Luteitalea sp. TBR-22: one gene and its partners. The protein of the gene in region 3 binds, or shares a complex with, the protein of the main gene of each other region. Links are inferred from orthologs where the notes say so. Each region holds a gene or a part of one and is shown on either strand. Other genes may lie near its edges. The genes, in order: rny, TBR22_RS15365 and pnp.

Region 1 (3,100 bases), 2.1 Mb from region 3 along the record:
GACGACGAGACGCCGCTCGGCGAGCAGGCCACACCGAACCACGTGGTGGTGGTCGACATCCAGGGCCTGCGGTACCCGATCCGCAGCGCGCTCGATCCCGCGTACGTCCACAAGCTCGCCCGCTACGTCGAGCGCACGATGGACGCAGCCTCCTCGGCGGTGCCCATCGGCGAGTCGACCAAGCTGGCCGTCCTTGCGGCGCTGAACATCGCTGACGAGGCGCTCCGGAGCCGCGACGAAGAATCGCGCGTGGCCTCGGAGCTCGTCGAGAAGGCGGCCGAACTCGAGCGCCTCATCGACGCCGTCCTCGCCAAACACGGGCAATTCGAAATCTGAAAGTTGAGAATGCTCGGCGGCTCGGCCTCCGGCCGTCGCTCGCTCGAGACATCCCGCGGGGAGCCGGCGCAGCCGCGCCCCCGAGAATTTCAAATCTCAAATTTCCAATTGCCTGCTACACTCGCCCTTGCCTGCGTTGTGCGTGATGGGTAGAGGCTCGCTTGAGCCGATGTTCTTTACCCCAAGCGAATCGCGACGGCCGCGTGGTGTGCATGCCTCCGCAGAGAGGAAGCCTGAAGCGCGGCTCTTACAGTGGTTCCACCTGCTTCCGCAGGTTCAACGACCTCCCCACACGGCAACGCGGGATTTTTCTTCAGGCGGCCCTTTCCCCGCGTCCTGACAACGCCCCACCGGCGCGTCCGGTCGGGTGGGACCGAACGGCTGCACGCGGTCCAGTCCCCTTACTCGGTGAGCAGTAGTCTAGGCTTGCCTTGGCGCGGGGGTTCGGGCCACAGTCGAGCCACCCATGGGCCAGTGGACCACCCTCGAACTGCTCGGACTGGCGCTCGACGCCCTGGCCGCTCTCGCCGTCATGGCGTGGGTCGCGTGGGCCCGCAAGCGCCTGAAGGCCGACACCAGCCACGCCCGCGAGCAGGCCGCCCAGATCCTCGCCAGCGCCGAGCGCGAGGCCGAATCACGCCGCAAGGAAGCCGAACTGGCCGGCAAGGAACGCGCGCATGCCCTGCTGCTCGAGGCCGAGCGCAGCGCGCGCGAGCTGCACGAGGCCGCGCGGACGGCCGAGCAACACGCCGCCGAGCAACTGCGGGTCGCCAGCGAACGCACCGCCACGCTGATCCAGCGTGAACAGGATCTGAGCCGCCGCCACGACGAGGCCCAGCAGCGGCAGGCGGCCCAGGCCGCCATCGAGCAACAGGTCCGGGCCCGGCTCGCCCAGGCCGACGAGCGGCACGCCGAGGCCATGAAGGAATTGCAGCGGGTCTCCGGGCTCACCGCCGACGAGGCCAAGGCCGAACTCCTGCGGCACGTCGAGCACGACGCGCGCCGCGACGCCGCGCACCTGATCAAGCGCCTCGAGGCCGAGGCCCGCGAGCAGGCCGGCGCACGGGCCCGCCAGATCATCACCGAGGCCATCCAGCGCAGTGCCGCCGAGCACGCCATCGAGACGACCGTGTCGGTGGTCGACCTGCCCAGCGACGACATGAAGGGCCGCATCATCGGCCGCGAGGGCCGCAACATCCGCGCCCTCGAGCAGGCCACCGGCGTCGAGCTCATCGTCGACGACACGCCCGGCGCGATCATCCTGTCGAGTTTCGACCCCTTTCGTCGCGAGGTGGCCCGGCAGTCCATCGAGAAGCTGATTGCCGACGGCCGGATCCATCCGGCGCGCATCGAGGAGGTCGTCGACAAGGTGCGCAGCGAGCTCGAGGACGCGGTGCGCCGCGACGGCGAGGCGGCGGCCTTCGAGCTCGGTCTCCACGACGTGCATCCGGAGCTCCTGCGTCTGATGGGGCGCCTCAAGTTCCGCACCAGCTACGGCCAGAACGTCCTCAGTCACAGCAAGGAGGTCGCGTTCCTCGCCGGTGTGATGGCTCGCGAGCTCGGGCTCGACGCGCACGTGAGCGTACGCGCCGCCTTCCTGCACGACGTCGGCAAGGCGGTCGATCGCGAGATGGAGGGCACCCACCTCGAGATCGGCCTCGACCTGCTGCGCAAGCACGGCGAGCGTCCGTCGGTGATCGATGCCGTGGCCGCGCACCACATGGACATCGACTGGCCGTCACTCGAGGCGATGATCGTGCAGGCCGCCGACGCGATTTCGGCGGCCCGTCCGGGTGCGAGGCGCGACATCCTCGAGTCGTACGTCAAGCGCCTCGAGAAGCTCGAGGACATCGCGTCGAGCTTCAAGGGGGTGGCGCGCTCCTTCGCGCTGCAGGCCGGCCGCGAGATCCGCATCCTGGTGCAGAGCGAGCAGGTGTCCGACGAGGATGCCGTGTGGCTCTCCAAGGACATCGCGCGCCGCATCGAGAACGAGCTCGAGTACCCCGGCCAGATCAAGGTCACGGTCATCCGGGAGACCCGCGCCGTGGAGATCGCCCGCTGACCATGGATCGCCAGGTGCCCCCGGGGTGGGACCACGCCCCGTCGGCGACGTGCGCGCAGGTTGGCGAGCACGCGCTGATCCGCTGGATCACGGGTCGGCTCGCGGCCCCCGCGTCTGCCGACCTCCTCGTCGACGTCGGCGACGATGCAGCGGTCGTCAGGCCGCGGCGCAACCACGTCGACGTGCTGACGACGGACGTCATGGTCGACGGGGTCCATTTCAGCCGCGCGTTCAGCGACGCGCGCGACGTCGGGCACCGCGCCCTGCACGTGAACCTGAGCGACGTCGCGGCGATGGGCGCCGAGCCCCGTTGGGCCCTGCTCTCGCTGGGACTGCCGGGCGACCTCGAGGCCCGCTGGGTGGCCGACCTCGTCGACGGACTTGTCGAGGCCGCCGAGGCCATGCGCGTGCGCCTCATCGGCGGCAACATCTCGCGGTCCCCGGCCCTGTTCGTCGACGTCACCGTGAGCGGCACGGCCAAGCCGCGCCACGTGCTCCGGCGCAGCGGCGCGCGGGTGGGCGACGAGCTGTACGTCAGCGGTGAGGTCGGCGCCGCAGCTGCCGGCCTCGCCTGGCTGCAGCTGGCTGGCGGCGGCGCTCCCCTCCGACTGCTCGCGGGGCACACGAGTCCCGACGCCCCGACAACGGGTTCCCCCGATGGGGCCGGGTCTCAGGAAGGGGTCGTGCCCGCCGAGCTCGAGC
Region 2 (3,025 bases), 780 kb from region 3 along the record:
TCGAGCTCGAGGACGTCTCGCAGCTCCCCGGCCCGCACGTCACTCCCGAACACATGTGGCGACTGGCCCGCCGCGTCGCCGCCTGGCTCGAACGTCCCGACATCGACGGCGTCGTCGTCACGCACGGTACCGACACGCTCGAGGAGACCGCGTACTTCCTCGACATCGCGTTGCGCACCGACAAGCCGGTGGTGCTGGTCGGGGCGATTCGCACGATGTCCGAGCCGAGCTGGGACGGGCCGGCCAACCTCGTGCACGCCGTCCAGGTCGCCGGCGCCGCCGACTCGCGTGGGCGCGGCGTGATGGTGGCCATGAACGAGCAGATCCTGTCGGCTCGGGAGGTCGAGAAGGTGCACACCGAGGCCGCGGCGTCGTTCCAGTCCCGCGAGTTCGGCCCGGTGGGCGTCGTCGATGCCGGCGTGGTGCGCTACCTGCGCGACACGCCACGTGAGCGGGCCTGGAGCGACCCGGAGGCCGATGGGCTGCTGCGGGTGCGACGACTCGAGCCCGACGTGGACCTCATCAAGGTCGCGGCGGGCGCCGACGGGCGCTTCGTGCGCTGCTCTTTGGCCAGTGGCGCCAAGGGCCTGGTGATCGAGGCGCTGGGACGCGGCAACGTGCCGCCCGCGATGCTCGACGACCTGGCCGCGGCGGTGCGGGCCGGCCTGCCGGTGGTGCTGACCTCGCGCTGCGGCGCCGGGAGCGTGCGCGAGCGCTACGGTTACGAGGGCGGTGGCCGCGGCCTGCGCGACCTGGGACTCATCTTCGCCGGCCGCCTCAGTGGCGTGAAGGCGCGCATCAAGCTGATGCTGGCGCTGGGCCACACGCACGATCACGAGGCGCTGCGCGCGATTTTCGATGACCCGATGGCGTGACGCGGGCCCAGGGCTCAGGGCTCAGGGCTCAGGGCTCAAGGCTCAAGGCTCAGAGAGCATTCTGCACGGCAAGGACGACGAAAACGGGCGCCCCGGTGAGGGGGCGCCCGTGGTGTTTCTGAGCCCTGAGGCGTGAGCCCTGAGCCTACTCGTCCCCGAAGCTGATCCCGAGCGACTTGGCGGTGCGGACGACGTCGCCGTCGGCCGGGACGAGGCGCATCTTGCCGCCGACGTCGGCCAGGGGCACCGACCCGATTTCGGGCGGGTGGAAGGCGACCATGCGGTCGCTCTCGCCCTTCATCAGCAGTTCGACGGCCATCGCGCCGAAGCGCGTGGCGAGCATGCGATCGAAGCTGGTGGGCGACCCGCCGCGCTGCAGGTGCCCGAGCACCACCGTGCGCGTCTCCTTGCCGGTGAGCTTCTCGAGTTCCGCCGCGATGCGGTGCCCGACGCCACCGAGCCGCTCCACGTAGCCGCCGTCGGCCGCCTTGACGAGCGACACCTTGCCGCCCTTGGGCACGGCGCCCTCGGCGACCACCACGATGCTGAACTTGGCGCCGAAGGAATCACGCTCCTTGATTCGCCGCGCGACGGTCTCGATGTCGTACGGAATCTCCGGGATCATGATCACGTCGGCACCGCCGGCCACGCCCGAGTAGAGCGCGATCCAGCCGGCGTACCGGCCCATCACCTCGACGACCATGACGCGCTGGTGCGCCTGCGCGGTCGTGTGGAGGCGATCGATGGCGTCGGTGGCGAAGGTGACCGCCGTGTCGAAGCCGAAGCAGTTGGTCGTGCCGACGATGTCGTTGTCGATCGTCTTGGGCACGCCGATGATCGGCATCCCCTTCTTGTTGAACTCGTGCGCGATGGAGAGCGTCCCATCGCCGCCGATGACGACCACGCCGTCGATCTTCAGCTTGTGGAACATCTCCATGCAGCGCTCCGCGTAGTCGCGCGGGCCGTCGGAGGTCTCGATCGGCTTGAGGAACGGGTTGCCGCGGTTGACCGTGCCGAGGATCGTGCCGCCGAGGCGCAGGATGCCCGTCACGTTGCGCGGCGTGAGCACGGTGTGGCGGTTGGTCTCGAGCAGCCCATCGAAGCTGTTCTCGAGGCCGAGGCACTCGATGCCGTGGTTGTACGACGACTTGACCACGGCGCGGATGACCGCGTTCAGGCCGGGGGCATCCCCGCCACCGGTGAGTACACCAATCCGACGGACCTTGCTCATACGAAGACGTCTATCCTCTGGAGTGATCGGGAAATCCGGCGCTCGCGCACACGGAAGACTGCTGAAGTATAAACGCAAACCGGGCGCGCCCCGCCGGGAGCGCGCCCCATGACAGAGCCGACCGTGCGTGCCGCCTCAACGCGGCTGGCGACGCGTCACCTGATCCCAGAGGGTCGCCGCGCCACCACCGACCGCCGCGCCGATGAGCGCGCCCTTCTTGCCGCCGGTGGCTGCGCCCACGCCGGCCCCGACACCTGCCGCCGAGCCGATGATGAGCGCGCTCTTCTGCCACGAACGCCGCGACGGCCGCTGGATCTCCTCCACGTCGTCGTACACGACCCGGCGCGCTGCCGGACGGCGCACGACGGTCCGCACCGGGGCGGGACGCGGATCACTCGACCAGGCGACGGGGGCGGGTGCCACGGCCATCGGAGCCGCCGCAGGAACCACCATGGGCGCATAGGCGGGCGGCGCCGCCGCCCCGGGCGCCGGCGCGAGCGCCGCCTGCACCGCCGGGCCGGGGGCCGTCACGCACTCGACCTGCGGGACGAGGGTGTTGCCAACGACCACCTGTCGGAGGAGCGGCTGCTGCCCGGTCGGGCAGGACAGGAGCACCGGGGACGACGCCGCGGCCGTTGTCGGCGGCGGCATGGTCGTCGTGGCCGACGGTGCGGGGGCGCAGGCGCCTGCGACGAGCAGCATGGCCACAGCGGGCAGGGCACGGGGTGCGACGATGCGGGGAAGGAACGACATCTGGCCTCCTCGGCGGCTCAAGGCTCGGGACACGTCATCCACGTCCCGAGAGGCTGCCTGCCCTCCTTGCACCAAGGCGCGTGCCAGCGCCGTTGGCCTCTCCGGGCGGCAGGCCGGGGCCTCGGGAGTGACGCATGCCGGTCGAGGTGCGACCTGACGGCGACAC
Region 3 (3,107 bases):
CAAGTTCGCTGGCGCCCGATGGACGGGGGCCATGCACGTCGACGGACTGGTGCCCCTGCCGGGGATGTCTGGGCCGATCGCGGAGGACGTACCGTGGCATTGACGAAGGACCGCAAGACCAACCTGATCGAGGATTTCCGCCAGCACGAGTCCGATACGGGCTCTCCCGAAGTGCAGGTGGCCATCCTGAGCGAGCGCATCACGTACCTGACCGAGCACTTCAAGACGCACGCGAAGGACCACCACTCCCGCCGTGGCCTCCTGAAGCTGGTGGGCCAGCGTCGCCGGTTGCTCGATTACGTGAAGGCCAAGAACACCGACCGCTACGCCCAGCTGATCAAGCGCCTGGGCATCCGCAAGTAGCGAGCCACACCATGGGACGGGAGCCGTGCTTCCGTCCCTTCGTGTTTGGCACGCTCACCGACCGCGCGCGGCTCGTGGCAGGCCCGGCAGTTCTCCCGCCGTGCGGCCCCACTCGGGCGCGATTGCCGTACCGCACACCGCCAGGGCAGACAGGTCCCCTGGCAAGGACATGACAGGGAACCCCATGCACACACGCAGTCTCGAGCTCGGATCCCGGGCTCTCTCGTTCGAAACCGGCAAGCTCGCCAAGCAGGCCGACGGCTCCGTCCTCGTCCGGATGGGCGACACCGTCGTCCTCGTCAGCGCCTGCCACGCCGCGTCGCCGCGCCAGGGCATCGACTTCCTGCCGCTGACGGTGGACTACCGCGAGTTCACCTACGCCTCGGGTCGCATCCCGGGCGGCTTCTTCAAGCGCGAAGGCAAGCCGACCGAGAAGGAAGTGCTCACCAGCCGCCTGATCGACCGGCCGATCCGCCCGCTCTTCCCGGCCGGCTGGGCGTTCGAGACGCAGGTCATCGCGATGGTGATCTCGGCCGACACCGACTACGACTCCGACGTCCTGGCGGTGACCGGCGCGGGCTGCGCGCTGGCGCTGTCGGAGATGCCGTTCCTCAAGACCATCGCCGGCGTCCGCGTCGGCCAGGTGGACGGCCAGTACGTGATCAACCCGACCTTCGCGCAGCGCAAGCAGAGCGCGCTCGACCTGATCATCGCCGGGAGCGCCGACGCGATCATGATGGTGGAGGCCGGGGCGCAGGAGGTCAGCGAGGAGACGATGGTGGGCGCGCTCGACGCGGGCCACGCCGCCATCAAGCAGATCGTCGCGACGATCGACGACCTCGCCAAGGCCGCCGGCAAGAAGAAGATCGTGATGCCCGTCAAGGAAGTCGCCCACGACTTCTACCGCGAGGTCGAGGAGAAGGTGTACCTGCCCCTCGCCGACGCGATGCGCATCAAGGACAAGCTCGAGAACTACAGCCGCGTCGACCAGGTGCTGGCCGACCTGGTCGCCTCCATCCCCGAGGAAGAGGTCGAGCGTCGCGTCGAGGCCAAGAAGATCTTCAAGGGCCTGAAGGAAAAGGTCATGCGCGACGAGGCCCTCGAGCGCGGCAAGCGCCTCGACGGCCGCTCGTTCGAGCAGATCCGCCCGATCTGGACCGAGGTCTCGGTGCTTCCCCGCGTGCACGGCTCGGCCGTCTTCACGCGTGGCGAGACGCAGGCCCTCGTCACCGCCACCCTCGGCACTGCGGACGACCAGCAGAAGATCGAGACGATGGACGGCGAGACCTACAAGCGCTTCATGCTCCACTACAACTTCCCGCCGTTCTCGGTGGGTGAGGTGGGCTTCATGCGCGGCCCGGGCCGCCGCGAGGTGGGCCACGGCGCCCTCGCCGAGCGCGCCCTCGCCCCGGTCATCCCGGCCGAGGCCGACTTCCCGTACACCGTCCGCGTCGTCTCCGACATCCTCGAGAGCAACGGCTCCTCGTCGATGGCCAGCGTCTGCGGCGGGTCGATGGCGATGATGGACGCGGGCGTGCCGCTGCGCGCGCCGGTGGCCGGCGTCGCCATGGGCCTCATCATGGACGAGGCCACCGGCAAGTACGCGGTGCTGACCGACATCGCCGGCGCCGAGGACCACTACGGCGACATGGACTTCAAGGTGGCCGGCACCGCGCAGGGCATCACCGCCCTGCAGATGGACATCAAGGTCTCCGGCATCACGATGGAGATCATGCGCCAGGCGCTCGCCCAGGCGCTGAAGGGCCGCCTCGAGATCCTCGGCAAGATGGCCGAGTCGATCGCGGCGCCGCGCACCCAGACCTCGCAGTGGGCGCCGCGCATCGTGTCGATCAGGATCCCGGTCGACAAGATCCGCGACGTCATCGGGCCCGGCGGCAAGATGATCCGCAGCATCATCGACCGCACCGGCGTCAAGATCGACGTCGAGGACGATGGCCGCATCAACGTGGCGAGCAACGACGAGGCCTCCGCGGCCCGCGCCCTGGCGATCATCCAGGAACTCACCGCGACGCCCGAGGTCGGCAAGACCTACATGGGCAAGGTGCAGCGCATCGCCGACTTCGGCGCGTTCGTCGAGATCATGCCGGGCGTGGACGGCCTCCTGCACGTGTCGGAGATCGCCCTGCACCGCGTGAAGGACGTGCGCGACGAGCTGAAGGAAGGCGAGCAGCTCCTCGTGAAGGTGCTCAACGTCGACCCCTCGGGCAAGATTCGCCTGAGCCGCAAGGCCCTCCTCCAGGAGGAGCAGCCGAAGGCCGAATAGTTCGGCAGTCGGCAGTCGGCAGTCGGCGACGGCCGTCCAAGGGCGCTTCCCCTCCGGGGTTGCGCCCTTCGGCTTTTCGCCTGACCATTGGGCGTCAGTTCCGGCCTCCCCCGGCACGCGGCATTGTCGACCGACCGTCAGTCCTTCCCCACCGTGCCGTCCCTCGCCACCGAGGCCGACGCCACCGCGCACGCCGGCGGCGCGGTGGTGCACGACCTCGGGCTGGGCGCCCCCCGCCGCATCGGGCCGTACACGATCACCGGCGTGCTCGGCACCGGCGGCATGGGCGTGGTGTACCGCGCCACGCAGGAAGAGCCGCTGCGGCGCGAGGTGGCGCTCAAGCTGGTGCGCCGCGGCCTGGACACCGAGCGGCTGATCGCGCGGTTCGACGCCGAGCGACTCGTCCTCGCGCGCATGAACCACTCCGGCGTCGCGCGCGTGTTCGACGCCGGCGCCACCG

The links.
Region 1: pnp (region 3) and rny share a complex: the UniProt entries of both Bacillus subtilis proteins name them as parts of the possible RNA degradosome complex. The link is inferred for Luteitalea sp. TBR-22 from one-to-one orthologs.
Region 2: pnp (region 3) and TBR22_RS15365 share a complex: the UniProt entries of both Bacillus subtilis proteins name them as parts of the possible RNA degradosome complex. The link is inferred for Luteitalea sp. TBR-22 from one-to-one orthologs.

What each region holds. Positions count from the first base shown.
Region 1 is NZ_AP024452.1:2,338,396-2,341,495, reverse strand. Bases 152-3,100 are described here. They hold rny (ribonuclease Y), read left to right. Parts: upstream 152-802; coding sequence 803-2,398; downstream 2,399-3,100. Other genes in these bases: thiL (thiamine-phosphate kinase), read left to right, coding at 2,401-3,100; TBR22_RS09580 (cell division protein ZapA), read left to right, coding at 152-336. Also shown: more of TBR22_RS09580, read left to right, coding at 1-151. UniProt on the Bacillus subtilis protein: Endoribonuclease that initiates mRNA decay. Initiates the decay of all SAM-dependent riboswitches, such as yitJ riboswitch. Involved in processing of the gapA operon mRNA, it cleaves between cggR and gapA.
Region 2 is NZ_AP024452.1:3,683,723-3,686,747, forward strand. What follows is about bases 64-2,937. They hold TBR22_RS15365 (6-phosphofructokinase), read right to left. Parts: upstream 2,107-2,937; coding sequence 1,021-2,106; downstream 64-1,020. Other genes in these bases: TBR22_RS15360 (asparaginase), read left to right, coding at 64-875; TBR22_RS15370 (hypothetical protein), read right to left, coding at 2,242-2,859. Outside these bases: more of TBR22_RS15360, read left to right, coding at 1-63. UniProt on the Bacillus subtilis protein: Catalyzes the phosphorylation of D-fructose 6-phosphate to fructose 1,6-bisphosphate by ATP, the first committing step of glycolysis.
Region 3 is NZ_AP024452.1:4,463,490-4,466,596, forward strand. What follows is about bases 142-3,097. They hold pnp (polyribonucleotide nucleotidyltransferase), read left to right. Parts: upstream 142-547; coding sequence 548-2,647; downstream 2,648-3,097. Other genes in these bases: rpsO (30S ribosomal protein S15), read left to right, coding at 142-363; TBR22_RS18705 (serine/threonine-protein kinase), read left to right, coding at 2,801-3,097. In the rest of the region: more of rpsO, read left to right, coding at 94-141; more of TBR22_RS18705, read left to right, coding at 3,098-3,107. UniProt on the Bacillus subtilis protein: Involved in mRNA degradation. Catalyzes the phosphorolysis of single-stranded polyribonucleotides processively in the 3'- to 5'-direction. Necessary for competence development in Bacillus subtilis.